DNA from 3 places in the Rhizobium sp. GCM10022189 genome. Region 3 is predicted to be linked to each of the others. Evidence: predicted binding sites of a transcription regulator. Region 3 holds the regulator's gene; each other region holds the start of a gene.
The links. The regulator HrcA, encoded in region 3, represses chaperone genes, less so after heat shock. The targets are predictions, from matches to a motif close to GTTAGCACTCNCNNNNNGNGAGTGCTAAC.

Region 1: the regulator HrcA is predicted to act here: its motif matches at 7,448-7,476, upstream of groES (co-chaperone GroES).
Region 2: the regulator HrcA is predicted to act here: its motif matches at 5,179-5,207, upstream of groES (co-chaperone GroES).

Annotation. Positions count from the first base shown of each region.
Region 1 covers NZ_JBHSOR010000046.1:132,249-142,048, forward strand. The annotation lists gene ACFPWW_RS18790 (anti-sigma factor family protein) at 1-348, shown strand, start outside; gene ACFPWW_RS18795 (Bax inhibitor-1/YccA family protein) at 369-1,085, shown strand; gene ACFPWW_RS18800 (glycogen debranching N-terminal domain-containing protein) at 1,369-3,582, opposite strand; gene ACFPWW_RS18805 (glycosyltransferase family 4 protein) at 3,599-4,693, opposite strand; gene ACFPWW_RS18810 (hypothetical protein) at 4,783-5,205, opposite strand; gene groL (chaperonin GroEL) at 5,296-6,924, opposite strand; gene groES (co-chaperone GroES) at 6,984-7,298, opposite strand; gene ACFPWW_RS18825 (usg protein) at 7,579-7,851, shown strand; partial or broken gene ACFPWW_RS18830 (IS6 family transposase) at 7,987-8,211, opposite strand; gene ACFPWW_RS18835 (RHE_PE00001 family protein) at 8,321-9,451, opposite strand; gene repB (plasmid partitioning protein RepB) at 9,709-9,800, opposite strand, start outside.
Region 2 covers NZ_JBHSOR010000049.1:352,683-362,482, forward strand. The annotation lists gene ileS (isoleucine--tRNA ligase) at 1-1,432, opposite strand, end outside; gene ACFPWW_RS22825 (MFS transporter) at 1,855-3,069, shown strand; gene ACFPWW_RS22830 (bifunctional riboflavin kinase/FAD synthetase) at 3,087-4,091, opposite strand; gene ACFPWW_RS22835 (TIGR01459 family HAD-type hydrolase) at 4,106-4,954, opposite strand; gene groES (co-chaperone GroES) at 5,264-5,560, shown strand; gene groL (chaperonin GroEL) at 5,617-7,254, shown strand; gene ACFPWW_RS22850 (hypothetical protein) at 7,570-7,821, opposite strand; gene ACFPWW_RS22855 (hypothetical protein) at 8,018-8,464, shown strand; gene ACFPWW_RS22860 (glutathione binding-like protein) at 8,539-9,249, opposite strand; gene ACFPWW_RS22865 (DoxX family protein) at 9,454-9,800, shown strand, end outside.
Region 3 covers NZ_JBHSOR010000049.1:747,601-757,400, forward strand. The annotation lists gene ACFPWW_RS24750 (DUF1150 family protein) at 113-370, opposite strand; gene ACFPWW_RS24755 (Hsp20 family protein) at 418-843, opposite strand; gene ACFPWW_RS24760 (nucleoside hydrolase) at 1,127-2,071, shown strand; gene grpE (nucleotide exchange factor GrpE) at 2,146-2,781, opposite strand; gene hrcA (heat-inducible transcriptional repressor HrcA) at 2,893-3,981, opposite strand; gene rph (ribonuclease PH) at 4,160-4,876, shown strand; gene ACFPWW_RS24780 (VOC family protein) at 4,951-5,367, shown strand; gene rdgB (RdgB/HAM1 family non-canonical purine NTP pyrophosphatase) at 5,377-6,021, shown strand; gene hemW (radical SAM family heme chaperone HemW) at 6,037-7,233, shown strand; partial or broken gene ACFPWW_RS24795 (EamA family transporter) at 7,240-7,415, opposite strand; gene ACFPWW_RS24800 (saccharopine dehydrogenase C-terminal domain-containing protein) at 7,620-8,702, opposite strand; gene ACFPWW_RS24805 (hypothetical protein) at 8,815-9,063, shown strand; gene dnaA (chromosomal replication initiator protein DnaA) at 9,129-9,800, opposite strand, start outside.

The sequences.
Region 1 (9,800 bases), on a different contig from region 3:
ATCCCGTCGCAGACCGCGCCGGCCTATAGCGCCGAGGATATCCGCGCCGCGACCGCAATCGTGATGCCGGACCTACCCAAGGATTGGAAGGTTGCCGATGTGCAGATCTTCCCGTCGGATTTTGGCCCGAGCGTCGAAATGGCAATCGAGGAGGCGGACGGCAAGCGCCTGTCGCTCTTCGCCGTCCGGCCGGGTGCCTTCGAGGTGAAGCCGGTCAGCCATGTCGCCCTTGAAAAGACAGAGGCCGCCTATTGGCAGATCGGTGACGTTGCCTACGCGCTGATCGCCGACAATAGCGGCACCAATCTCGATCAGGCCGCCGAACGGCTGGCCCGGTCGCTCTACTAGTTCAACCGAGGAGATCAGTCATGAACCCGATCAATCCCCGCTATGGTTACGGCTCCGCCGCCAACACGCAGGCCCTTTTCGACGAGGGTCTGCGCCAGCACATGCTGCGCGTCTACAACTACATGGCCCTCGGCCTCGTCATCACCGGCATCGTCGCCTTCATTGTCGGCACCACGCCGGCGCTCTTCGTGCCGATCTTCCAGACGCCGCTCAAGTGGGTCGTGATGCTGGCGCCGCTTGCCTTCGTCTTCTTCTTCTCGTTCCGTATCCAGTCCATGTCGGCAAGCACCGCGCAGATAACCTTCTGGGCCTTCTGCGCCGTGATGGGCCTGTCGCTCGCCTCCATCTTCCTGGTCTTCACCCGGACGAGCATCGCACAGACCTTCTTCATCACCGCCGCCATGTTCGGCGCGATCAGCCTCTACGGCTATACGACGAAGCGTGACCTCTCGAAGATGGGTTCGTTCCTGATGATGGGCCTGTTCGGCATCATCATCGCCGGCATCGTCAACATCTTCCTCGGTTCGTCTGCGCTGCAGTTCGCGATCTCCGTGATCGGCATCGTCGTCTTCGTCGGCCTCACCGCCTACGACACGCAGAACATCAAGGAACAGTATTCGGAAAACTACGATCAGGAATCGAACCAGAAGCTCGCCGTCTTCGGCGCTCTGTCGCTCTACCTGAACTTCGTCAACATCTTCCAGCTTCTGCTCAACTTCACGGGCGAGCGGGAATAAGGACCGCGCTTCTGGGGGCAATGGAAGCGCAAGAGCGCCCGGTTCGAAATCTGTGACAGGATGACGGATCGGGTGCTCACCCTAAAGAAACGGCCGGGCGCGACGCCCGGCCGTTTTCGTTTGCCATGTCTGCTATTCTTAGGCTTGAGCGGGTCCTCTTACGCTTTGGCAAAGCGCGCAAACGATGCGCTGCGGTTGGAAAGCGATGGCGGCGATAAAGCGGATCACGGGCAAAGCGGGTCATGCCGCCAGATCCCACGTTTTGATCGCTGCTTCTTTAAGTTTACGATGCCATTGTCAGCACTCGGACGTTCCCTCGGCGATCGATAACGTCAACCACGACCTGCCGGCCGGATCGGCGGATAGCGACGTCGGCCGAGCCATTGCCGATCTGCAGGCGCCGCAGGGTCACTTCGTCGAGGAAGGAAGGCAATTGCGGTTCATCGAAGCTGATGTGCAGGGCGTTCGGATCGAAGTCGAGGCCCAGGCAGGATTGCAGTAGGAGAAGTGGCGCTGCGGCTGCCCATGCTTGTGGAGAGCATGCAACAGGATAGAAGGTCGGCCCCTGCGCGCGCTGGCGTGGCAGACCGCAGAAGAGTTCCGGAAGCCGGCGCAGGTCGATATACGTTGAGGCCGCAAACAGGCCCTCGAAGATCCGAGCCGCTTCAGCGCGATAGCCATAGCGGGCAAGTCCGCTGGCGATCAGGGCATTGTCGTGCGGCCAGATCGAGCCGTTGTGGTAGCTCATCGGATTATAGCGAGCCTCGGCGGAAGGAATGGTGCGGATGCCCCAGCCGCAGAAGGACGAGGCACTCATCAGCGTGCGGGTAACCTGCGCGGCTCGTTCAGGATAAGCGATGCCGGTAAACAGTGCATGGCCGGCGTTGGACGAGCAGACGCGACAGGGGCGCTTGTCCCCGTCCAGAGCCAGGACATACGTGCCGAGGTCCTCGTCAAAGAAGCTCGTATCGAAGGTGTGGCGCAGACCCTCCGCTCGTGCAAGAAACTTTGCCGCCCGTTCCGGCCGGCCAAGCCGCCGGAAGATCTCTGCGGCCGCCTGCCAGGCGCCGTAGACATAAGCTTGAACCTCGACGATCGCGATCGGCCCCTTCGCCAATGTGCCGTCAGCATGGAAGACCGAGTCATGGCTGTCCTTCCAGGCCTGGTTGATCAGCCCTTCGTCCGTCATGGGTCCATATTCGACGAAACCGTCGCCGTCGCGGTCGCCATGCTCGTCGATCCAAGTGAGCGCCGCCTCGATATGCGGCAGAAGGCGATCAATGGTCGCAAGATCTCCGGTCCGTTTGAGATACTCGCCGGCCAGCATCACGAAGAGCGGGGTTGAGTCGATACTGCCGTAATAACGGCGGAAGGGAACCTCGCCGAGTTCGGCCATTTCGCCATAGCGCACCTCATGCAAGATCTTTCCGGGCTCGGCATCGGAGGCAGGATTGATCTCTGTGGCCTGGTTTGCCGCCAGATGTCCGAGCACGCCGCGGGCGATCTGCGGATCGAGCCAGAGCGTCTCCAGCGCTGTTATCAGCGCATCGCGGCCGAAGACGGTGCTGAACCAGGGAATGCCGGCATAGGGATACGGCCCTTCCGGCTTGTCGGTCATCAGCATGTAGAGATCGGAGATGCTGCGGCGCGCAACCTCATTGAAGATCTCGTTGGACGTTGCAATTGACGCCGCACGCGAGGAAGAAGAGCGCAACGCACGGCGGGCATCCCGCAGGCCCGCGAAAAAGGAAAAGTGACTTGGTCGTTCGATAGCGCTCTGGTCGCAAGCGATCTCGATGAAGAGCGACCGCGTCTCGTGCGGCTCAAGATGGAGATCATAGATGACGAGATCGCTGCGAATCTCGTCCGGCTGTGGAGAGAAGGAAAGATGCGTCGACCGTCTGCGGTCATCGAGCCCGATATAGGAAAGCAGGATCGAATCCTGCTCCATGACCGCAGGAAGATAGCGCCCCTTTCGCGCTCTTGCGGTCCCCCTCACTTCGAAAAGATCTGCAAAATCTGACGCGAACTCGATCCCGATGGGCACGTGGCGCGGCTGGTCGTCATAGTTCCTCACGCTCAATCGCTCGTAACAATGCGCATTCCAGAGAAAGCGGGATCTGCGCAGATGGATCAGGTCATGCTCCAGAACGAGCTTCCCCTTCTTGTCGAAGATATCAGGATTGGTGAGATCGCAGGTAAGCATCGCGTTGTCATCGCGCAGCGTCGATGACAAGAGCATCGGCCGCTTGCCGTTGATCGTCAGATAGAGATGCGAGAGGTAACGCGTATCACGGTGAAAGAGGCCTTCCGGGCTGCCGGGCCCGGAAAGCGCATCGCCATTGTGGTCGAAGACGGCGAAGGTATCGCCGTGCTTCAGGGTACGCGGCCGTCGCTCCTGCAGCGACGCGGCAGCGGGAATGAAGAACTGCGCTATCGGCGTCCCTTGGCCTGCCGGCTCGGGGACTGAATTGCTGCCTGCAGAAGCGATCGGCATGACGGCCTCCGGTTTCCTAAGCTACCACTTGGAGATCGAGGGACTGGCTGTTGGCGCGACGAAGCGGCGCGGCCTTTGTCCGGGTGCCGGGCAGCTGCCGATAGATGTCGACATAGTCGCGCGCCATGCGTTCGGCTGTGAAGCGCTTTTCGAAAGCGGCCCGGACCTTGCGACGATCGAGCCGCAACGCCCATTCGATATTTTCCACAGCTTCCTGAACGCTGTCCACCAGCACGCCGGAAACGTCCTCGTCGATCACCTCGGGAACCGAGCCGCATCGGAAGGCGATGACAGGCGTGCCGCAGGCCATGGCTTCGATCATGACCAGTCCGAACGGCTCAGGCCAGTCGATCGGGAACAGCAGGGCACCGGCATTGCCAAGAAAGTCGGCCTTCTGACGCTCGTTGATCTCGCCGACGAATTCGACATTCGAATGGCTCTTGACCATCGGCTCGACCACCGTCTCCCAATAGGCCTTGTCGGCATTGTCAATCTTGGCTGCGATCTTCAGGGGCATGCCGACCTTCGCTGCGATCTCGATGGCACGATCCGGCCGCTTCTCCGGCGAGATCCGTCCGAGGAAGGCAAGATAATTGCCCTGGGGCTTTTCGATGAAAGGCAGCAGGTCGACCGGCAGCCCATGGTAGACCGTTCCGGACCAGTTGACGGGCGGCATCGGGCGGCGCTGGTCGTTGGAAATCGAAACCAGCGGAACATCGGGGAATGCCTTGTAGAAGGGCTTGAGGTCCGGCAGGTCGAGGCGCCCATGCAGCGTCGTGACCGTGCGGTCTGCGAAAGCCCGGATCAGCGGAAAATGCAGGAGATCGATGTGGAAGTGCAGCACATCGAATTCGTGCGCCCGCCGACGGATCTCCTCCAGCATCACGACCTGGTGCGGCAAGTGGTCTCTGACAGCCTGATTGAGCCTGAGCGCGACATCCGAGCACGCCACCAGCCGGGCGTTGGTGACGGAGTCGCCGCTGGCAAAGAGGGTCACGTCATGGCCCTGGGCGACAAGTTCTTCGGTGAGATAGGAAACAATGCGCTCGGTTCCCCCATAGAGCTTCGGCGGAACACTTTCGGCGAGGGGTGCGATCTGAGCGATCTTCATCGGCAAAACCTCCTCAATTGAGCAAAGAGTCGTCGGTAAAAATCATGCCCGCGTCCTCGAAGAGGCACGCTGCAGGCTAGAAGCGGTGTCTACATCTCGAACGGCTGTCGGCGGTGGTCTCCTTTCCGGTAGCTGCACAAGCCAAGGCCGCCGAACCGGCGTACTCGTGATCTGCGGCGATGAGTCCTGGGGAAGTCGAAGGAACTGGACGAGTCTTGCTCTCCGGCCTGCGCATCACGCTGGTCCAACGTCTTCAGCGCTTCAATGATCTCGTCATAGGAGACGGCTTTATCCGTGCCGGGATAAAGGCGAAGGGCCGGAATGGACTCGATGGCAAAGATGTCGGATGCCCACGACGCAAGAATGGCCCGTTTCTCGTCATCGCCGATATCGTCGGCGGCAAGAACGTCACAGGGATGACCAAAATGCTTGGCTGGATGAAGAAGATGTCCGGCGCTGATCGCGGCTGTAGCTTCCTCCGGTATCGAATTGCTGATGCTTTCCTTTCTCATGGCTTGGCTCCATTGATCTTGACCGATGGAACTTGGTTCGTGCTTGTGAGGCCCGCACCTGGCGGACGGCGCGAGCCTCCTTCGATTGCCTTAGAAGTCCATGCCGGCGCCGGCGGGGATCGCCGGTCCAGCTTCTTTCTTAGGCTTCTCGGCGATCATCGCCTCGGTGGTTACCAGCAGACCGGCAACAGAGGCGGCATCCTGGAGTGCGGTACGCACGACCTTGGCCGGATCGATGACGCCCTGGGCATAGAGGTCGCCATATTCGCCGGTCTGGGCGTTCCAGCCGTAGGAGAAGTCGGCCTTCTCGCGCAGCTTGCCGACGATGATGGAACCTTCGGCGCCGGCATTCTCGGCAATCTGGCGAACGGGCGCTTCGATCGCCCGGCGAACGATCTCGATGCCGACCTTCTGGTCCTGGTTGGCAGCGTCGAGATTATCGAGCGCCTTGACGGCGCGCAGCAGGGCAACGCCACCGCCAGGCAGGATGCCTTCTTCGACAGCTGCGCGAGTAGCGTGCAGCGCATCGTCGACGCGGTCCTTCTTCTCCTTTACTTCGACTTCCGTCGAGCCGCCGACGCGGATCACGGCAACACCGCCGGCGAGCTTGGCAAGACGTTCCTGCAGCTTTTCGCGGTCGTAATCGGAAGTGGTTTCCTCAATCTGGGCGCGGATCTGGGCAACGCGACCGTCGATCTCGGTCTTGGAGCCAACGCCATCGATGATGGTGGTATTCTCCTTCTCGATCGCAACCTTCTTGGCGCGGCCGAGCATGTTGAGGGTGACATTCTCGAGCTTGATGCCGAGGTCTTCGGAAATGACGGTGCCGCCCGTCAGGATGGCGATGTCTTCCAGCATGGCCTTGCGGCGGTCGCCGAAGCCCGGAGCCTTGACGGCGGCGATCTTGAGGCCGCCACGCAGCTTGTTGACGACGAGGGTGGCAAGCGCTTCGCCTTCGACGTCTTCAGCGATGATCAGGAGCGGCTTGCCGGACTGGACGACGGCTTCGAGAACCGGGAGCATGGACTGCAGGTTCGAAAGCTTCTTCTCGTGGATCAGGATATAGGGATCTTCCAGCTCGACCCGCATCTTGTCCTGGTTGGTGACGAAGTAGGGGCTGAGGTAGCCGCGGTCGAACTGCATGCCTTCGACGACTTCGAGTTCGGTCTCGGCGGTCTTGGCTTCCTCGACGGTAATGACACCTTCGTTGCCGACCTTCTCCATCGCCTCAGCGAGATAGCGGCCGATCTCGGAATCGCCATTGGCGGAGATGGTGCCGACCTGGGCGATTTCGGAGTTGCTGGTGATCTTGCGGGCGTTGGTCTTCAGCTCCTTGACGACAGCGTCGACGGCAAGGTCTATACCACGCTTCAGGTCCATCGGGTTCATGCCGGAGGCAACGGCCTTGGCGCCTTCCTTGACGATTGCCTGAGCGAGAACGGTCGCGGTGGTGGTGCCGTCGCCGGCGAGATCGTTGGTCTTCGATGCCACTTCGCGCAGCATCTGGGCGCCCATGTTCTCGAACTTGTCTTCGAGTTCGATTTCCTTGGCGACGGAAACGCCGTCCTTGGTAACGCGCGGGGCGCCGAAGGACTTGTCGATCACGACGTTACGACCCTTCGGTCCGAGGGTGACCTTGACCGCATTGGCGAGCACGTCGACGCCACGCAGCATGCGTTCACGGGCATCGGTGTGAAACTTGACTTTTTTCGCAGCCACTTCTTTAACTCCTCAATAGGCAGCTATCTGACTGATGGGTTGGATTGACGGGTATCGCCTCAGGCCGCTTGTCTCTGCTCGGCCTGAGCTTCGATGATGCCCAGGACATCGCTTTCCTTCATGATCAGCAGGTCTTCGCCGTTGATCTTGATCTCGGTGCCGGACCACTTGCCGAACAGGATGCGGTCGCCGGCCTTAACGTCGAGCGCCTGGATCTGGCCGGCCTCGTTGCGCGCGCCGGGGCCGACGGCGATGACTTCGCCCTCCTGCGGTTTTTCCTTGGCGGTGTCGGGAATGATGATGCCGCCTTTGGTCTTTTCTTCGGATTCGACCCGGCGAACGAGAATGCGATCATGAAGCGGTCGGAACGACATGTTTTCCTCCGTTGAGCAAAAAAGATGACGTTGTTCCCCCTGGGCCGGACCGGATGACCAGTCCGGGCGGGTGCAAAACCTCGTTCGAGCGTTTTGCGCGAAATGATCTGGTTTTGCGGATTTTCGATTTCAAGAGGTCAGAACGAAAAATTAGCAATTACCGTCAGCGGCTGCTAACATGCTGTAAAGGAACAACAAACTGAGCTGTCGCGTTCGGAAATTCGTTGATGGCCGCAAAATTTTGCGCCACCTTTGGATTGTCATGAAACGGAGACGAAGCATGCAATTCTCATCGGATCTGGAGCGTCAGCTTAATGGCTATGGACTGACAACCGCGCATATCCTCTACCGCATTCCTGATTTTGAATCCGTGCTGCAGACCTATGTCTGGCAGGACTACGATCTCGCTCCCGACTTTCCCGAAATGCACAAGTTCCTGGACTTCTGGCAGGCGAACCTCGATGGGCCGCTGCATTCCGTCCGTTACACCCATCAGCGCCTGATTGGACCCAACGAATGGCGCCGTGTCGAAGGTGAATTGAGGCTTCACTGAAGTCTTGAGACCGGATTGGCATCGTAAACTTAACGGTCACGAAACAAGCGGAGATGCCGAGTTTCAGCAAGAGGTCATATCCGGGCGATCTTGGCCCATTGGTCCATTGCCGCGGCGCGCAATTCGCTCGCCGAGCCGGCCGGCCGTGCGTCTGCGGATGTCGTTGGCGAAGGCACCGCCAAACTTCTCAGCCCACAGCCGGACCGTCTGATGCGAGACGATGATACCGCGTGCGGCCAGGATGGCCTCGACCATTCGCAAGCTCAGTGGGAAGCGGAAATAGAGCCACACGGCGTGGGCGATGATTTCGGTTGGAAAGCGATGGCGGCGATAAAGCGGATCACGGGCAAAGCGGGTCATGCCGCCAGATCCCACATCTTGATCGCTACTTCGTTAAGTTTACGATGCCACTCAAAGTCTTTGCGGATACACCCTTGCTGCGGTCGAAAAGACGTATCCGGTAGCGGCTTCAGAGAATGCCCCAGGCCCGGTAGCGGCCACGGCCGGTGATTTCGCGGATGCCGATCTCGTTGATGAGGTTCAGAGCGCCGCGCTGCGTCACCCCAAGCTCGCGCGCAACCATGGCGGCCGACACCATCGGCCGCGACAGGATGAAATCGGCAAGCTGCGGCAGGCTGCTGTTCGAGCGGCGACCGCGGAAGCGCAGCTCCATCTGCGTGCGGGCGAGCGACAGACGATCGATCTCCTTCAGACCGACGGTGGCGCTTTCCCGCATCGCATCGAGAAAGGCCTGCAGGCGTGTGACGCGATCACGCGAGCGGCGGCGTTCGTGGCGGATCTGCTTCAGCCCGGTGTGAAAAGAAAAGAGATGCGAGGCGACCTTGCCGCGCGCCCGCAGGCTGCTTGCAATCAGCAGTCCGCCCAGCCAATGCTGCCGGCGCAGAGGTTCGATCCGCTCCCAGGCATCGAAGAGAACGGCGGCCGCCAGGCTGTGCGGCAGCTCCTCGACGAGCGGTATCAGCCCGCGCCATTGCTGAAGCCGCTCTTCCTCGTTCCATTCGTCGTCGCCGAACAGGCCAAGCGGATCGTCGTTGCGTTGCGTCGATGCAGCCTCTGCCAGCTCTTCCGCCACAGGTTTTCCGGCATGCCGGTCGAGAAGTCTCTGCGAACGGGCGAGCAGGGCATCGAGTTCGGCGATTTCGGCGGCAAGCGGCGCCCCGTCGTCCTCTTCGTCAGGCTCATGCCCGACAGGCGCGGCCTCGGGTACTTCGGGCGCCCTCTCCTCCCCTTCCAGCATGCTGGCGGTCAGCACGCCAAGGCCCGCCGGGCTGAGCGCCCAGGCCGGATCGGCCGTCTCGATCCGCCGCCGCGTGCGCAGGACGGAGTGGGCGATGGTCAGCTCGTGGCTCGGCGCGCGGCTGTCCATATGCGCATCGTGAAGGACCAGGTCTTCGAGATGCACGAGCTCGCCCGCCACCCACAGCGCACCGGCCGCATCGAAGAAATGGCCGCGCGCGGCAAAGCCCTGCCCCACCGGCGACCGTGCCGTCCGCTCGTCGAGCCGCGCCAGCGCGTCCTCGGCCCCGGCAATGGCCGGAAGCAGCGTCTGGAGCGTTGCGGCATCTATATCGTAGCGCATTGTTAGGTTTAACGGATTCTCACAAAGGGAAGGGAAAGCCGTATTTGCTTCCGTCAGTTATCGCATGGCAAAAACATGCAAACAACGTCGCGGCCGGCGAGATCGAGGTTATCACCCGGTTTTCAGACGGGAATGTTTGCCTGCCTCGCCGAGCGTCACGAGCAGAGCGATCGCAATCGCTCCGCCTCTCCGGAGTTACACTATCGACCAGCGCGCGGCAGCAATCCCGCCGCGGTTTGCCGTCCCTGCCCCGCTGTCTACTTCCCGGCCTTGTAGGCTTCGTAGAGTTCGTCGAGGCGGCTCGAAAGATAGGCGCCGAATTCCGGCGCGTCGCCGGTCTTCAGGGCAA
Region 2 (9,800 bases), 390 kb from region 3:
TCGCCTTCAGCGCGCGGGTGCGCAGCGTCGTGCCGTCGGCCAGCGTCTTGTCCATGTAGACGAACCACTGCGGCGTGTTGCGGAAGATGACCGGCTTCTTGGAGCGCCAGGAATGCGGATATTGATGCTTCAGGCGGCCGCGGGCAAAGAGCGCGTTGGCCTCGATCAGCGCCTTGATGACCCGGTCGTTGGCATCGCCCTTCTTGCCGTTGTCGTCGATGACGCGCGCGCCTTCGAAGCCGGGGGCGTCGGCGGTGTAGAAGCCGCCGTCATCGACCGGGAACGGGATCTTTGTGTCGATGCCGCGGGCCTCGATTTCACGGCCATGCGCCATCCAGACGTCAAAGTCCTCGCGGCCATGGCTCGGCGCAGTGTGCACAAAACCGGTACCAGCATCGTCGGTAACGTGGTCGCCGGCAAGCAGTGGCACATCGAATTCGTAGCCACCGCCAAGGCCCTTCAGAGGATGAGCGCAGGTGATACCGGCGAGGTCGTCGGCAGTGACATCGGCGAGGCGCTTGTACTGCAGCTTGGACTTGGCGAAGGATTCCTCAGCGAGCCGGTCAGCGAGAACAAGCTTCTCGCCCGGACGCGGGCCGAAATCGTTCTCGGCAGCTGTGACTTCGTACAGGCCATAAGCGACGCGCGACGAATAGGCGATCGCCCGGTTGCCGGGGATCGTCCAGGGCGTGGTGGTCCAGATGACGACGAAGGCGTCCTTGAGGGCATCGGAGCCCTTGGCGACCGGGAACTTCACCCAGATCGTGTCGCTCTCATAGTCATGATATTCGACTTCCGCTTCCGCCAGCGCCGTACGCTCCACGACCGACCACATGATCGGCTTGGAGCCGCGGTAGAGCTGGCCGCTCTTCGCGATCTTAAGCAACTCACCGGCGATGCGGCTTTCCGCGTGGAAATTCATCGTCAGGTACGGATTCTCGAAATCGCCGACGATGCCGAGACGCTGGAACTCGCCACCCTGGATGGCGATCCACTTTTCGGCATAGGCGCGGCATTCGCGGCGGAATTCGATCATCGCCGAGGGCTCGCTCAGGTCAGGCTTGGCCTTGCCCTTGGCGCGATAGTTTTCTTCCTCGATCTTCCATTCGATCGGCAGGCCGTGGCAGTCCCAGCCGGGAACGTAGTTGGAGTCGTAACCGCGCATCTGGAAGGAGCGGGTGATGACATCCTTGAGGATCTTGTTCAGCGCGTGGCCGATGTGGATGTTGCCGTTGGCATAGGGCGGGCCGTCGTGCAGGACGAATTTTTCGCGGCCGGCGGCGGAAGCCCGCAGCTTCTTGTAGAGGTCCATCTGCTGCCAGCGGGCAACGAGTTCCGGCTCCTTCTGCGGCAGGCCGGCGCGCATCGGAAAATCCGTCTCGGGCAGATAGAGGGTCTTCGAATAATCGATCTTTTCGGCTGTGTCGGTCATGTGTGACAATCGTTTCTGGCGGCCCGGACGGGCGCGCGGACATCAAATCTATGGTGACGGAAAGCGCTCGCTCAATCCAAGCGCCAAAAACCCGGACCTTCCGGCCGCTCAGCGCGCGCGGAAGACCGGGCCGATAATTCGTATCGAATGCGCCAGCCGGAATTTACTCATCGCGCCGGTTCATAGGCGCTTTTCGGCGGAAAAGGAAGAGGGATTTCAGGCCCGCAACCTTACGAAAGGCCGAACGCCCGCCGCATGAAAAGACGACCGGCGGATGGCGGCGACGCGCCATGGCCGCGATTTTCCCGCTTCCGCTGCAAAAATCCCAAGAGCCTGTCGAATTCCTCGTTGCCCGAACGTCTTTGACTCGCGGGCATGGGAAATTCATCATGCCGATCGAACCCGCAAGGAGTGATGAGGATATGAACAGTTCCTATCGTTGGGTTATCGTCGCGGCCGGCGCGCTGATGACGTGTGTCGCGCTCGGCGCCATGTTTTCTCTCGCCATTTTCCAGCAGCCGATCGCGGATGCAACCGGCTGGTCGCATGCCGGCATTGCCAGCGCCATGACGCTGAATTTCATCGTCATGGGTATCGGCGGCTTCTTCTGGGGCGCGGCCAGCGACCGTTTCGGGCCGCGGCCGGTGGTGCTGATCGGCTCCGTCATCCTCGGGCTGGCGCTGGTGCTTGCCAGCCGGGCGGAAACGCTGCTGCAATTTCAATTGACCTATGGCGTGCTCGTCGGGCTTTCGGCCAGCGCCTTCTTCGCGCCGATGATCGCGGCCACGACGGAATGGTTCGACGAGAACCGCGGCCTTGCCGTCTCGCTGGTTTCGGCCGGCATGGGTGTGGCGCCAATGACGATCTCGCCCTTCGCACGCTGGCTCATCACCGCCTACGAGTGGCGCCCGGCAATGATGGTCATCGGCATCGGCGCGCTGATCCTGATGATCCCGGCAGCGCTTCTCGTGCGTCGCCGTCCGTCCCCGCCCGTCGAGACGCATGAGGCGATCGTGCCGGCCGATGGCGGCGTTCCCAATCTGTGGCGGGTTTTCCGTTCGCCGCAGTTCATCGTGCTCGGGCTCACCTTCTTTGCCTGCTGCGCGGCCCATTCCGGGCCGATCTTCCATATGGTGAGTTATGCCACGCTCTGCGGCGTCGCCCCGATGGCCGCCGTCAGCATCTACAGCGTCGAGGGTCTTGCCGGTCTTGGCGGGCGCCTGCTCTATGGCACGCTGGCGGACAGGATCGGCGTGAAGCCGGTCATCATCGCGGGATTGCTGATACAGGCGACAGCGCTTGCCACCTATCTCGCCGTCAGCAGGCTTGGGGAATTCTACGTGCTTGCCGTCATTTTCGGCAGCGCCTATGGCGGCGTCATGCCGCTCTATGCGGTGCTGGCGCGCGAATATTTCGGCCCGCGCATCATCGGCACGGTTTTCGGGGCGGCGACCATGCTGTCAAGCATCGGCATGGCCTTCGGCCCGCTGATCGGCGGCTGGATCTACGATAGCTATGCCAATTATTCGTGGCTGTTCATCGGGTCGGCGCTGGTCGGGCTCGGTGCTGCGGCAATCGCGCTCGCCTTCCCGCCGCTGCCGCGGCAGAAGGCGCAGCCGGCGCTTGGTGCCGCCTAAGCATTTTCAATAAACCGCTACGCAGTTTTGCCGGAATTGCTTTCGAAACAGAGCTTCCTGTCGAGTTCGCCGAGCGGCCTGACACCTGAGAGAAGCGCTCTGGCCTCTTCCTCGTCGCGCCTGATCTGCGCGACGAGCGGGTCGAGCCCGTCGAATTTCAGCTCGGGGCGCAGATAGCCGAAGAAAGAGACCGAGCAGATCTGGCCATAGAGATCGCCGCTGAAATCGAAGAGATAGGTTTCGAGCAGCGGCGCGCCGTTTTCCGTCACCGTCGGGCGGCGGCCGTAGCTTGCCACCGCATCGTAAAGCTTGCCGTTTTCGAGACGGAAGCGGACGGCATAGATGCCGGCCGCCAGTTCGGCCTCCGGCGGCAGCTGCATGTTGGCGGTCGGGAAGCCCAGCTGACGGCCGAGCTTTTCGCCGTCGATGACCTGCGCCTCAACCGTATAATGATAGCCGAGCATGGCCGCGACGGCCGAAACATCGCCCTCCTTCAGGAGCGCGCGGATATGGCTGGAGGAAACGACGTCGGTATTTTCGTCGCGGAAGGCATCGATCAAGGTGACGCCGAAACCGTAGCGGTTGCCGGCATCCATCAGAAAGGCAGGCCCGCCCTCGCGGCCGCGGCCAAAATGGAAATCGAAACCGGTCACGACTTGCGATGCGCCGAGCCAGTCCTTCAGGATGGAATGGATGAAATCTTCCGCCGAACGCTGCGAGAATTCATGGTCGAAAGGATATTCGATGACGGCGTTGAAGCCGAGCTCTTCCAGAATGCGCGCCTTGAAGGGCGCCGGCGTCAGGCGGAAGACGGGCGCATCCGGTTTGAAGACGGTGCGCGGATGCGGCTCGAAAGTCAGCACCAGGGCGGGCACGCCCCGCTCCCTTGCGATTTCAAGCGCCCGGTTCAGCACCGACTGGTGGCCGCGATGGACGCCGTCGAAATTGCCGATGGCGATGACGCCGCCTTTCAGATGCTCGGGCAGCGGATCTCGGGTTTCATTGCGGTGGAACACGGTCATCGGCTTCGTTTCTCTTATGCGAGGCGCGGCATCCACCACTTGGGTGCGGCTTTTTCCCGTTCGAGATAGGCATGCAGGATCGCCTCGTCGGTCTCGCCATCAAGCGTATATTCCTTCGCGTGGATACCGCCGCTGATGTAGAGAAGGTCGAGGCCATAATTCAAGGCGCCGCGCACATCCGTCGGCATGCCGTCGCCGATCGCCAGAACGCGGTCGATCGGGAAATCGCCGCGCACTTCGCGGGCAGCGGCAAGGGTCGCCTCATAGATCGGCCGGTGCGGCTTGCCGGCAATGCGGGTGGAACCGCCGAGCTGCTCGTAATAGGCGGCCATGGCGCCGGCGCAGGGAATGATGCGGTGGCCGCGCTCGACCACGAGATCGGGATTGGCGCAGATCATCGGCACGTTGCGGGCTTTGAAATCCACGAGCATGTCGGTGTAGTCCTCCGGCGTCTGCGTCTCGTCGTCGAAGAAGCCGGTGCAGACGACGGAGGTGGCTTCGCCCGCGGGCGCGCGCTCGATATCGAGACCTTCGAGGATCGGATTGTCGCGCTCGGGGCCGAGCAGGAAGACTTCGCGCGGACCTTCGGCGATCAGCGCCCGGGTGACGTCGCCAGAGGTGACGATGCGGTCATAGGCGCCATCGGGCACGCCGATCTGGCGCAGCTGCTCGACGACCTGCCAGGAGACGCGCGGCGAATTGGTGATGAGAACGACGGTCAGGCCGGCGGCGCGGGCAGCCTCAAGCGCCTCGCCTGCTTTTGGAAACGGATCGACGCCGTTATGGACGACACCCCAGACATCACAGAGCACCACGTCATATCGATCGGTGATCTCGGAGAAGTTCGCAATCCGCTTTGCCATTCCGCTTTCCTGCTTCGCTTTCAGCCATCGGTGACATTGCAAAGGCGGGCTTCAATGGCAAGGCATTTTCTCACCCGGAGGAAGAAGGTCAGAGTCTGGAAAGCCGAACGTGCGCAACGTTCGGCAAGCGGCGCGGGACAAATCCCGCCCTCTTCACAATTCCGGCACAAAAATCCGTGAAGGCTCTTCTTGACTCCTTCCGGAGCCATCCCTAAATGCACGGCGCTAGCACTCACGGGAGTTGAGTGCTAACATCCTCCATGTGGGCCACCCCGGTCCGCAGATGTCATTTGATCGAGGGATTAGACAATGGCAAGCACCAATTTCCGTCCGCTTCACGATCGCGTCGTCGTCCGTCGCGTTGAATCCGAAGAGAAGACCAAGGGCGGCATCATCATCCCGGATACCGCTAAGGAAAAGCCGCAGGAAGGCGAAATCGTCGCTGTCGGCACCGGCGCTCGCGACGAGTCCGGCAAGGTCGTTCCGCTTGATGTCAAGGCCGGCGACCGCGTTCTGTTCGGCAAGTGGTCGGGCACGGAAGTCAAGATCAACGGCGAAGACCTTCTGATCATGAAGGAAGCCGACATCATGGGCATCATCGGCTGATCGGCCGGTTGTCTTTCATCTGATATCGCTGACACCCCTTTTTTGGAGTTCTCAAAATGGCAGCTAAAGAAGTAAAATTCGGCCGCGGCGCGCGCGAAAAGATGCTGCGCGGCGTCGATATCCTCGCTGACGCAGTGAAGGTAACCCTCGGTCCGAAGGGCCGCAACGTCGTTATCGACAAGTCCTTCGGCGCTCCGCGCATCACCAAGGACGGTGTTTCGGTCGCCAAGGAAATCGAACTTGAAGACAAGTTCGAAAACATGGGCGCCCAGATGGTCCGCGAAGTTGCTTCGAAGACCAACGACGTCGCCGGCGACGGCACCACGACTGCAACGGTTCTCGCACAGGCCATCGTTCGCGAAGGCGCAAAGGCAGTTGCCGCCGGCATGAACCCGATGGACCTCAAGCGCGGTATCGACCTCGCTGTTGCTGAAGTCGTCAAGGATCTCCAGGCCAAGGCCAAGAAGATCAACACGTCGGAAGAAGTTGCCCAGGTCGGCACGATCTCCGCAAACGGCGAAAAGCAGATCGGTCTCGACATTGCCGAAGCAATGCAGAAGGTCGGCAACGAAGGCGTTATCACCGTCGAAGAAGCCAAGACCGCCGAAACCGAACTCGAAGTCGTCGAAGGCATGCAGTTCGACCGCGGCTATCTCAGCCCCTACTTCGTCACCAACCCGGAAAAGATGGTTGCTGACCTCGAAGACGCCTTCATCCTCCTGCACGAAAAGAAGCTCTCGAACCTGCAGTCCATGCTCCCGGTTCTCGAAGCTGTCGTTCAGACCGGCAAGCCGCTCCTCATCATCGCTGAAGACGTCGAAGGCGAAGCTCTTGCAACGCTCGTCGTCAACAAGCTGCGCGGCGGCCTGAAGATTGCTGCTGTCAAGGCTCCGGGCTTCGGCGACCGCCGCAAGGCCATGCTCGAAGACATCGCCATCCTGACGGGCGGCACCGTCATCTCCGAAGACCTCGGCATCAAGCTCGAGTCGGTCACGCTCGACATGCTCGGCCGCACCAAGAAGGTCTCGATCTCCAAGGAAAACACCACGATCGTCGACGGCGCCGGCTCCAAGGCCGACATCGAAGGCCGTGTTGCCCAGATCAAGGCCCAGATCGAAGAAACCACCTCCGACTACGACCGCGAAAAGCTGCAGGAACGTCTTGCCAAGCTCGCCGGCGGTGTTGCCGTTATCCGCGTCGGCGGTTCGACGGAAGTCGAAGTAAAGGAAAAGAAGGACCGCATCGACGACGCCCTCAACGCGACGCGCGCTGCTGTTCAGGAAGGTATCGTACCGGGCGGCGGCGTCGCTCTGCTGCGTTCTTCCACCAAGATCAAGGCCAAGGGCGCCAACGAGGACCAGGAAGCCGGCATCAACATCGTTCGCCGCGCCCTCCAGGCTCTGGTTCGCCAGATCGCTGAAAACGCAGGCGACGAAGCTTCGATCGTTGTCGGCAAGATCCTCGACAAGAACGAAGACAACTACGGCTACAACGCCCAGACCGGCGAATATGGCGACCTGATCCAGCTCGGCATCGTCGACCCGGTCAAGGTTGTCCGCACGGCTCTGCAGAACGCAGCTTCGGTTGCTTCGCTGCTGATCACCACGGAAGCCATGATCGCCGAGCTGCCGAAGAAGGACGCTCCGGCAATGCCGGGCGGCATGGGCGGCATGGGCGGTATGGACATGATGTAAGACGCCAGAGGCGTCTTGCACCAGCGTCCATGAAACCGCCCATCATCCAAAGGTGGTTCAGCGCGACAAGCGCGCTGAACGGGCGGTATGGACATGATGTAAGACCCCTGGGTCATGCATCTGAACCATCCAGTTCAGGAGGGGCGGTCTTCGGGCCGCCCTTTTTATTCAAGCGATTCGAAAAACACCGCATTTACGGGCCACTTGAACGTTTAACTTGCCCTCTGGAGCCAAGTTTTTATCCGAGGCTTTCGCGAAGCTTGCGTTGCCGCACATTTCTTCACTTGCGAAGAATTCGCCGACAAGGCGCATAATTTACGAGGATTGCATGTTTTGCCGCGAGTGAAACCGTTTCCACAGCGCGTGAAGCTGAATACCGGCCACGAAATTGGCTGAAAACCTGCAAATCCACGGAAAATCCTGACCATAACGCCATGCCAACGCCCCCGAAAAAGCCGTTGCCGTTTGCGCAAAAGCTCCTATAAATCCGCGCTGCAATTGACGTTCGGCCCGGATGAAGCTCGCCGCAGACGAGACCGGAACGCGCCAAAGGCCAAGCGTGAACATTCGGGCTTCGAAGGTCTCCGCGAACATATGAGAGTAAACCTTGCGAGAGGTACTCGGCGGCAGCCATCTGGTGCCGGGCCGAAAGCTTGTTTTCGCAAGGTACAAGCACAGGCATGATGCCTGGCGCTACGTGATCCTGTTTCTTTGTGTTTGCCGAGTGCGCGGCATGGAAGCCGCGCCCGAACTGGGGAACGCCTTGTTTAAGATCGCCAAAGCCAATGCTGCCGCACCTTTGATACCCGGCTCGCTGGACTACAATAATCACAATCACGACATGTTGGCGCAGTTCTCCGTATCCGAAAGCTGGATCGGAGACTTTTCGACCGGCGTAATAAAGCTCGGGGAGTGGAGCGCGATGCTGCACGGTCTCTCGGCGCAGGAATGCGGCCTTCTGAGCCTCGTGCGCTGCTACGACGGCAAGGACCGCAACCACGTGCTGCAACTCTTCGAACAGGCGGCCACGCTGTCCTCATCCTTCTGTTTTTCGACCACCATCATCATGCCGAACGGCTTCCGCCAGCCGCTCTTCTGCATGGGCGAGTCCAACGGGCTGGAAGAAAAGTACAGCGGCAGCATGGTCGGCGTTTTCGTCTTCCCCCGCTTCAAGCTGGAAGGTAGCAGCCAGATCGCCAGCCGCCAGTAAGCTGCCGGCACGATTTCAAGAAAAAGGCCGGTCTTGCGATCGGCCTTTTCTATTTTCGACGCCGAGCAAGGTGCTCAGACCGGCTTCACCGGAATGTTCAGCCCCTTCTCGCTCGCCGGGCGCGCAATGCAGCGCTGCAGCCAGTCCATGACGGCGGGGAATTTCGCATATTCCAGAACTTCGCGGCCGCCGTAGAAAATATCGGCGCCGCGGATCCACGGGAACGTGGTGATGTCGGCGATCGTGTATTCGTCGCCCATGATCCACTGGCGCCCCTGCAGACGATTTTCCAGGATGCCGAGCAGGCGCTTGGCCTCGTCGCGATAGCGCTCCACCGGGTAGGGATTGTTGGCGACCTTGTCGGCGGCGGCCTTGTAGAAATGGCCGAACTGGCCGAACATCGGGCCGATGCCGGCCATCTGGAAAAAGACCCACTGGATGGTTTCGTAGCGCCCCGCCGCATCGGCCGGAATGAGCTTGCCGGTCTTTTCCGCCAGATAGAGCAGGATGGCGCCGGATTCGAAAAGGCCTATCGGCTTTCTATCCGGACCGTTGGGATCTATGATTGCCGGAATTCGGCCGTTCGGGTTCAGCGAGACGAATTCAGCCGTCTTCTGGTCTGTCGTCGCGAAGGAGACATAGTGGGGCTCATAAGGCAGACCGAGCTCTTCAAGGGCTACCGAGATCTTCACGCCGTTCGGCGTCTGAAGCGAATAAAGCTGGATAATGTCGGGGTTTTTCGCCGGCCAGCGGCTGGTGATCGGAAATGCGGAAAGATCTGCCATCGGTTTCTCCTTGGGTGAGGTGGCGACCATAGAAGACCGCCGCCATGCAAGGCAAGCCGCCTGATCGTCTCCTATTAGTGAACAAACTGTCCGCTGCCGTTTATCTTTCCCTGACGCCGGAAAAAGGCGAAATAGGTTGCACACGAGGTCCAACACGGTACCGGGGCATCAAGACCTCAAGAGCCATTCAACGGAGCAACGTCCATGTCGAATACGAACAACGTCCTTATCCTTCTCGCCCGCATCCTCCTGTCCTTCATGTTCATTTTTGCCGGCTTCGGCAAAGTGACCGATCCGGCAGCCACCGCGGGCATGATCGCCGGCGCCGGCCTTCCGGCTTCGACCGCACTCACCTACCTTGCCGGCATTTTCGAACTCGTCATGGGCCTTTCGGTGCTCATCGGCTATCAGGTTCGTTACACGGGCTGGCTGATTGCCGCATTCTGCGTGTTCACCGGCATCGTCTTCCACCTGCCGACCGTCAACGTTCCTGACTTCCCGGCTGCGGCAAACGGCTGGATCAACGGCCTGAACTTCGTGAACTTCCTGAA
Region 3 (9,800 bases):
CGCAAGGCAGCTGACGTATGGGCAAGGGACCGACATCAGTCCCTTGCATTGCCCATTACGATCTTCACACACGCATTCCGGCGGCCGGCCGTGCCCGGCAGGCCGGTTTCGATCAATGCAGGCTGACCGTTTTCAGCTCGTCTTCAGCGGCCTTGAAGAAGGTGCTGGAGCGATTGTCCGTCAACAGGATCGGCGTACCGTCGGCGCCGAACAATGCCCAGAGATCAACGCTCGGATCGATATCCGGAGCCTCGGGGAAGCACTTGGCAACCTCTTCGGTGCGTATTTTGCGGATATAGGCGACCTCGCCATTGCCGATTCCGGCAAGTTCGGACTTGGTCAAACGCGACGTGGCTTCTTTCATCAACATTCCTGTTCCTCCGAGAGAAGGGACCAACGGTTCAACAAACCGTTGTGCTACTGTGAAACCGAAATGTTAATTTTCTTGACCATGCGCGCCGGTTCCGGGCGAATTAGATCAACCGAGAGCAGGCCGTTCTTGAGGCTTGCGCCCAGAACCTGCATGCCGTCGGCGAGAACGAATGTGCGCTGGAACTGTCTGGCGGCGATGCCGCGGTAGAGGTAGTCGCGCTCGCCGTGATCGACCTGGCGGCCGCGGATGAGAAGCTGGTTCTCCTCGGTTGACACATCGAGCTCTTCTTCGCTGAAACCGGCGACGGCAAGCGTGATGCGAAGCCGCTCGGGCGCGTCGTGGCCCGCGGCGATACGTTCGATATTATAGGGCGGATAACCGTCGCTCGCCTTGGAAATCCGCTCGAGCGTCTTTTCCATGGCATCGAAGCCCAGAAGCAGCGGGCTGGCGAAAGGGGTGATGCGGCTCATCTTCCAAAGTCCTTGATGCAAGCGACCTCTCCGGACCTTACATGCAGCATCCGGGTACCGCTAATATGGGGACGACCGTTGCCTGCTGCAAGGCACAATGGTCCTCGGTCACAGCCCCCCGGCATTTTAGGGTAAACACCGGCGAGGCAGCTTCCTTGACAAAGGAAGCAAGGCCCCGCATCAAAACGTGCCCCGACGCGATGTGCTGATTTGCGACGGGAGCATGAAGACAATAAGAAGGTGCATGCGAGAGCGACGCGCACCAGAGGATGGAACGATCGGGATGGCAGAACCGAGAAAGATCATTATCGATACAGACCCCGGCCAGGACGATGCCGCCGCGATCATGCTGGCTTTCGGCAGTCCGCAAGAGCTTGAAGTCTTGGGCATCACCACTGTCGCCGGGAACGTGCCGCTGTCTCTGACAAGCCGCAATGCGCGCATCATCTGCGAGCTTTGCGGGCGGACCGATGTGAAGATCTTTGCCGGAGCCGACCGGCCGATCGCCCGTGCGCTGGTCACTGCCGAGCATGTGCATGGCAAGACAGGTCTCGATGGCCCGACCCTTCCTGAGCCGACGATGCCGCTGCAGGCGCAGCATTCGGTCGACTTCATCATCGAAACGCTGCGACGCGAGCCGGAAGGCACGGTTACACTCTGCACGCTGGGACCGTTGACCAATATCGGCCTGGCCTTCCAGAAGGCGCCCGATATCGTGGCGCGCATCCGCGAACTCGTCATGATGGGCGGGGGCTTCTTCGAGGGCGGCAACATCACCCCGGCCGCCGAATTCAATATCTACGTCGATCCGGAAGCCGCCGATATCGTGTTCCGCTCGGGCGTCCCCGTTGTCATGATGCCGCTCGACGTGACGCACCAGCTCCTGACCCGGAAAGACCGCGTGAAGCGCATGGCCGATCTCGGCACCGCGCCGGCCAAGGCGATGGTGGAGATGCTGGAATTCTTCGAGCGCTTCGACATCGAAAAATACGGCTCGGACGGCGGTCCGCTGCACGACCCGACGACGGTCGCCTATCTTTTGAAACCCGAACTCTTCAAGGGGCGGGACTGCAACGTGGAGATCGAGGTGAAATCCGAACTCACCGTCGGCATGACGGTGGTCGACTGGTGGCATGTGACCGACCGCAAGCGCAATGCGAAGGTGATGCGCCATGTCGATGCGGACGGCTTCTTCGACCTGCTGATCGAGCGCTTCGCGCGGATATGATCCGCCGGACCATGCAGACCGCATGAAAAAGGCCGCTCCCGCGGCCTTTTTCAATCATTGTCGTCCGTGCCGTCTCAGGCGTCCTTCTCGTCCAGCACCGAATTGGCCTCGGCCTCGACGAGTTTCGGGCCGCCCTTGGCGACGCCGACCATGGCCGGGCGCAGCACGCGCTCGCCGATGGTGAAACCGGCCTGCACGACCTGGACGACAGTGTTGTTCGGCACTTCGGTATTGGGCACCTCGAACATCGCCTGATGGAAGTTCGGATCGAATTTCTGACCGACCGGCTCCAGCTTGCGAACGCCGTGGCGCTCGAGCGCCGACAGCATGGAGCGCTCGGTCATCTCGACACCTTCGATCAGCGTCGTCAGGCCGGCATCGGCCGCAGCCTTGGCTTCGGGCGGAATAGCATCGATCGCGCGGCGCAGATTGTCCGAGACGGCCAGCATGTCGCGGGCGAAGCCGGCGACGGAATAGGACTTGGCGTCCTTGACCTCACGCTCGGTGCGGCGGCGCAGGTTGTCCATTTCGGCGGCGAGGCGCAGGTAGCGGTCGCGCAGTTCTGCATTTTCGGCCTTCAGAAGCTCAAGCGGATCGGGCTCGCTTGCAGCAGCTTCCTTCACGGCTTCATTTTCGACGTTTGCGGCAGCGTCGGCTGCGGCTTGCGCCACAGTTGCGTCAGGTCCGTTCTGCGTCGTTTCATCGGTCATGACGGTCTCCGGTTGGTGTCTTCTCAGATGCGCCCGATATCGATGTTTGGCCGGAAAAAATCAAGTCTGCGTGACGAAGAAGCGAAAATTCGAGCGGTTTTGCGAAGTATTTCAGAGGGTACTGCGCGAAAGGCGCGAAACGAGCTGGGCGGTATAATCCACCATCGGGACGATCCGGGAATAATTGAGCCGGGTCGGGCCTATGACGCCGACCGCGCCAACGATACGGTCATCCTCATCGCGATAGGGCGCGACGATCAACGAAGAGCCCGACAGCGAGAACAGCTTGTTCTCCGAGCCGATGAAGATGCGCACGCCCGGTCCGCTTTCAGCCAGGTTCAGGAGCTCGATCAGGCTGTCCTTCTTTTCGAGGTCGTCGAACAGCAGGCGCAGCCGGTCGAGATCTTCGGCGCCGCCCACGCCCTCCAGAAGGTTTGCGCGGCCGCGGATGATGAGCTGTGCCGGCTTGGTCTCGTCCGGGCTGCCGGCCCATACGGCAACGCCACGCTCCACCAGATCGCGCGAGAGCGCATCGAGCTCGTGGCGAACTTCATCCTTCAGCCGGCTCAATTGCAGGCGGAATTCCGGCAGCGTCTGCCCGGCCATATGCGCATTGAGGAAATTGGCGGCCTCGGTGAGCTGCGAAGAGCTGACGCCTGCGGGCAGTTCGATGATGCGGTTTTCCACCTGATCGTGATCGCCGACAAGGACGGCCAGCGCCTTCGTCGGTTCCAGGCGGATGAACTCGACATGTTTGAGAACCGGGTCGCTCTTGGAGGTGATGACGAGGCCGGCACCGCGGGAAATGCCCGAGAGCATGCGGCTTGCCTCGTTCATCATCGATTCCACCGGATTGTCGCGGCTTCCGGCCCGCACCTGGCGATCGATGCTGGCGCGTTCCTCCGCCGAGAGGTCGCCGACCTGCATGAAGGCGTCGACGAAGAAGCGCAACCCGATCTGGGTCGGCAGGCGGCCGGCGCTGACATGCGGAGAATAGATGAGGCCGAGCTCTTCCAGATCGCTCATGACGTTGCGAACGGAGGCGGGCGAAAGGGACATGGGCAGGAGGCGTGACAGGTTGCGGGAGCCGAGGGGCTCGCCATGCTCCAGATAGCCTTCGACGATGCGCCGGAAGATTTCCTTCGACCGTTCATCCAGCGCAGCTACAGCATCCGAGATTGATGTCGACCTGTAGCTCATGAACTTTTTGCACCCGCACTGAATGATATACCGGAAATATAGCCAATCTGCCCCCCGTGGCAAAAGGGAATTTGCAAATGCACGCAGCCAATCGTAGAAGCGGGCGACGATACAATACATGCATGATATTGGCCGGAAACCGCTCACGCTTTTCGGCATCATGTTTCAGGAGAAGAGAATGCGGCCCTCAGGCAGAAAAACCGACCAGATGCGCAAGGTCTCCTTCGAGCGCAATTTCTCCAAGCATGCGGAAGGCTCCTGCCTGGTGAAATTCGGCGACACGCACGTGCTCTGCACGGCAAGCCTTGAAGACAAGACCCCGCCATGGCTGCGCAACACCGGCAAAGGCTGGGTCACGGCCGAATACGGAATGCTGCCGCGCGCCACGGGCGAGCGCATGAAGCGCGAGGCGGCTGCCGGCAAGCAGGGCGGCCGCACGCAGGAAATCCAGCGCCTCATCGGCCGCTCGCTGCGCGCCGTGGTCGATCTTGCCGCGCTCGGCGAACGCCAGATTACGCTCGACTGCGATGTCATCCAGGCCGATGGCGGCACGCGCACGGCCTCGATCACCGGCGGCTGGATTGCGCTTTACGACTGCCTGCGCTGGATGGAAACGCGCAACATGATCAAGGCCGACCGCGTGCTCAAGGATCATGTCGCGGCGATCTCCTGCGGCATCTTCGCCAATCAGCCGGTCATCGACCTCGACTATCTGGAGGATTCCTCGGCCGAGACCGATGCCAACTTCGTCATGACGGGCGCCGGCGGAATCGTGGAAATCCAGGGCACTGCGGAAGGCACGCCGTTCACCGAGGAGGAATTCTCCTCGCTGATGGGCCTTGCCAAGGCAGGCATTGGCGAACTGGTGGACCTGCAGAAGCAGGCGATCGCCTGAGACTTCCATTCGGGCTTGGCCAGTGAATTTCCTTGTCCCTGCTTCCGGGGGCAAGGCCGGACAAGGGGCGGGCAATGGCGCAACCCATCGAAGGCATTCTCGAAACGGCGCTCTACGCAACCGATCTCGACGCGGCCGAAACCTTCTATGGGGCTGTGCTCGGCCTTGAGAAGATCGCGCGCTCGGGCAACCGCCATGTGTTCTTCCGCTGCGGACCGGGCGTGCTCCTGATCTTCAACCCGCAGGAAACGGTGAAGCCGCCGGCGCCTGATAGCCTGCAGGTTCCGCCGCACGGCACGACCGGAAAGGGCCATGCCTGCTTCAGGGTTTCGGGTGACAATCTCGATGCGATGGCGCAAAAGCTGAAAGCTGCCGGTATCGCCGTCGAATCCGAGGTTCACTGGCCGCAGGGCGGCCGATCGATTTATTTCCGCGATCCCGACGGCAACAGCCTGGAATGCGCGGAAGCCAGAATCTGGGGCATGAAGTAAGGATATTTTATGCGTAAGCTCGAAACCAAAACCATCGTCGTCGCCAGTCACAATCAGGGCAAGATCCGCGAAATCCAGGATCTGATCGGGCCGCTCGGCTTTACGGCAAAATCGGCCGCCGAACTCAATTTCATCGAGCCCAAGGAAACCGGAACGACCTTCGAGGAAAATGCCACGATCAAGGCGCTCGCCTCAGCCAAGGCCTCCGGCCTGCCGGCGCTTTCCGACGATTCCGGCCTTGTCGTCGACGCCCTCGGAGGCGATCCGGGCGTCTACACGGCCGACTGGGCGGAAACCGGCAACGGCACGCGCGATTTCAACATGGCGATGGAAAAGGTCGAGAAGGCGCTGGAGAAGGCCGGCGCGGCGAAGCCCCAGCAGCGCACCGCCCGGTTCGTCAGCGTGCTCTGCCTTGCCTGGCCGGATGGCCATACCGAGCTTTTCCGCGGCGAAGTGGAAGGTGCGGTCGTCTGGCCGCCCCGCGGGACGCAGGGTTTCGGTTACGATCCGGTCTTCCAGCCGGAAGGTTATGACGTGACTTTCGGCGAGATGAGTGCTGAAGAGAAGCACGGCTGGACTATCGGCAAGCCGCAGGCCCTGTCGCACCGCGCGCGCGCCTTCAAGCTCTTTGTCGAAACCTGCCTGGAAGCATAGGGCCACGCGTTGAATATGATCAATTCGCCTGCGCTGACGCGCGATGCAAAACTTCTGCCCGATACCGGCGAACCCGGTTTCGGGGTCTATGTGCATTGGCCTTTCTGCGCGGCGAAGTGTCCCTATTGCGATTTCAACAGCCATGTCCGGCATCAACCGGTCGATCAGGAGCGCTATGTCGCCGCGTTCCTCAAGGAGACCGCGAACGCCCGCCAGATGAGCGGGCCGAAGACGGTGAGCAGCATCTTCCTCGGGGGCGGCACGCCTTCGCTGATGAAGCCGGAAACGGTCGATGCGATCATGAACGGCATTTCGCGGCACTGGCATGTGCCCGATGGTATCGAGATCACCATGGAGGCCAACCCCTCCAGCGTCGAGGCCGAACGCTTCCGCGGCTATCGCGCCGCCGGTGTCAACCGCGTCTCGCTCGGCGTGCAGGCGCTGAACGACCGCGATCTCAAGTTCCTCGGCCGGCTGCATGACGTTGCCGACGCGCTGAAGGCGATCCGGCTGGCGCGCGACATCTTCCCGCGCATGTCCTTCGACCTGATCTATGCCAGGCCGAACCAGACGGTGGAAGAATGGGAGCGCGAACTGAAGGTGGCGATCTCCTATGCCGTCGACCATCTTTCGCTCTACCAGCTCACCATCGAGGAAGGCACGCCCTTCTACGGCCTCCACAAGGCCGGAAAACTGATCGTACCCGACGGCGACCAGTCCGCCGCACTCTATGAGGCGACACAGGAGATCACCGGGCGCGAAGGGCTGCCAGCCTATGAAGTATCCAACCACGCGCGGCCGGGTGCGGAGAGCCGCCACAACCTCACCTACTGGCGCTATGGCGACTATGCCGGCATCGGCCCCGGCGCGCACGGACGCCTGACGCGCGGCGCAGACAAGATCGCGACCGCGACGGAGCGCAAGCCGGAAACGTGGCTGGACCTCGTCGAGCGCGACGGGCACGGTATCATCGAGCAGGAACGCCTCGGTTTCGACGAGCAGGCCGATGAGCTGCTGCTGATGGGGCTGCGCCTGAAGGAAGGCGTCGATCTGGCCCGCTGGCAGCAGCTTTCCGGCCGCGATCCCGATCCGAAGCGCGAACAATTTTTACTGGAGCACGGTTTCATCGAGCGGATCGGCAATTCCCGCCTGCGCTGCACGCCGGCAGGCATGCTGATCCTCGATTCCGTCGTCGCAGACCTCGCCTGCTGAGCGAGATCAGGCCGCGCACCTTTTTCTGAAATTGACGAGCCTTCCGACCGCGATCAATCCCGTGCCGATCAGATGCCTGAGCTGCAATTGCCCGCCGAGGCGGCGGCGCCGAGCAGGATCGCGCCGACGGGAATCAGGAAAGTCACCAGCGTCAGATTGGTGGCGCCGGCGATCGCAGCGACGCTCGGCACCGATCCTTCGCCTGATCGGCTTGCCGGATATCGGCTCATCCACGACGTCCGGCGGCGCGACCGGCAGCTCTGGCTGGCCTCGGCCGGCGGTCGCCGGCTTCCGGCGCTGGCTGCTTTCGGAAGCGAAAAGCTGACGCCTCTCTTGTCCTGTGCGGCTTGAGACGCAACGCCGCTTCGTCTTTCGCCGGAATCGCGTCAGTCCCTGCTCGTGGCCCCGGCCTTGAACAGGCTGCCCGTCGGCGTCTTCAGGAACATGTCCAGCGGAATGTGTTCCTGATGCAGGAAGCCATCCGAGGGCAGCAGACCGTCGCGGACCATTTCTATGACCGCAACCACCGATGCCGAAGTGGTCCAGGCGATCGCCGTGCGCCGGGCGCCGGCGATTTCGATCGGATAATAGGCGCGCACGAACTCCTTCCGGCGCAAGGAGCCGTTGACGGTGCCTTCTGCCGCGACATGCACATAAACGACATCGTCGTCGACCGGCGGCTTGGCATTGGTCAGGATCTCGCCGGCAAGCTGGCGGCGGTCGCGCATCAGAAGCTCATGGAAGAAGAAATTCATCAGCTCCATGTGGCCGGGGTAACGCATGGTCTTGTAGTCGAGGTTGTCGACCTTGCCGAGCATGGTATCGCACATGGTGCCGAGGCCGCCCGACGTCGTGAAGGCCTCCAGCTTGACGCCGCCGACATAGATCGTCTCATGCCATTCCATCGGCGAGACCAGCTTGCGCACACCGCCCTCGATGACCTCGCAGTCATTCAGATATTCATTGACCACGCCCTCCGGCGACCAATTGAAGGCATAGCCCAGAAGTCCGGTCGGGTTCTGCGGCAAGGCGCCGACGCGCATGCGGATCGAGCGGCAGCGGTCGAAACCATCGGCGAGGCTGGCACCGACGATGCCGACGAAGCCAGGTGCGAGACCGCATTGCGGCGCCATCAGGCCGCGGGCGGTCCTGGAAAGCTCGATGATGAAATTGGTGGTCGGCACATCCTCGGTCAGATCGAAATAATGGATGCCGGCCAGGTGCGCGGCGCGGGCCAGCTCGATATTCAGATGATAGGGCAGGCAGGACAGGACCGCCTCGACGCTCGACAGCAGTTCGCCGATGACGCTGACGTCGGTGATATCGCCGGCCCGGCATTTGAAGGGCAGGTCGCCCGCGGGCAGTTGCGCATCGACACCGACGACCTCGAAGCCGCCCTCGTGCAAAAGCGTTGCCGCCAGCCGCCCGACCTTGCCCAGGCCGATCACGGCAATCCGTTTGAAACTCATTGCTGTCCTCCCGAACGCCGGCGTTCCTCGCCGACGCATTTTTCTCACGTGGAGGCTGTATAGAGCCTTTCCTGGTTGGATTGAAGCATTCTGTTGGCTCAAACGGAGTCGGATGGTCGACCGGCCGGCGCGCGTCGTAGCCCAGATCTACGGCCAAGCCGGCCGGTCGATCAGGCGGCCCGTTTCAGCCAACCCCGGTGGTTTGCTTGCAGACCAGCCGGGGCCGGGCATCTTTGCGCCAGGATCAAAGGCGATCGGCTCGGACGTACCTTGGGGTATGCCCTTCTCCGTCAGCCTTTGCCCTGACACAAACCTGCTCCGGCAGAATGCTGCAATCCAACCAGGAAAGGCTCTGGAATAAAACGCTTATAAAAGAAAACAGCCGGGATCGCTCCCGGCTGCCGGAACACGGTGACTGTGCACCGCTTATTCGTTGATGAGGCGCTTCAGAAGCTCGATCTCATGGGAAAGCTTTGTATCTCCCGCGATCAGCTCCTCGATCTTGCGCACAGCGTGCAGGACCGTCGTATGGTCGCGTCCGCCGAAGCGGCGGCCGATTTCCGGGAAGGAGCGCGGCGTCAGCGTCTTCGACAGATACATGGCGATCTGGCGAGGCTTGACGATGACGCGCGTGCGGCGGTTCGAAACCAGCTCCTGGCGCGACACGTTGTAGTGACGCGCGACGATGCGCTGGATGTCCTCGATGCGTACGCGGCGCGGCTCGCCGGAGCCGACGAGATGGGCCAGAAGCTCATCCACGCGCTCGATCGAGAGGTTCGGCTCGAAGGAACGGCGGAAGATCAGCTGGTTGAAGGCGCCTTCCAGTTCGCGGCCGCTCGCCGTGATGTTGCGGGCGACATGCTGCAGCAGCTCGGCCGGAATTTCCAGCGACGGATCTTCCAGACGGGCAGCCGCCAGACGGCGCTTGAGGATTTCGAGACGCATCTCGTAATCGGGAGCGTCAAGCTCGATCGCCACGCCGCCCTGCAGACGCGAACGGACGCGCGGGTCGAGGGATTCCAGCTCCCACGGCGCGCGGTCGGCTGCGACGACGACCTGCTTGGCGCTGTCGAGCAGCATGTTCAGCAGGTGGCAGAA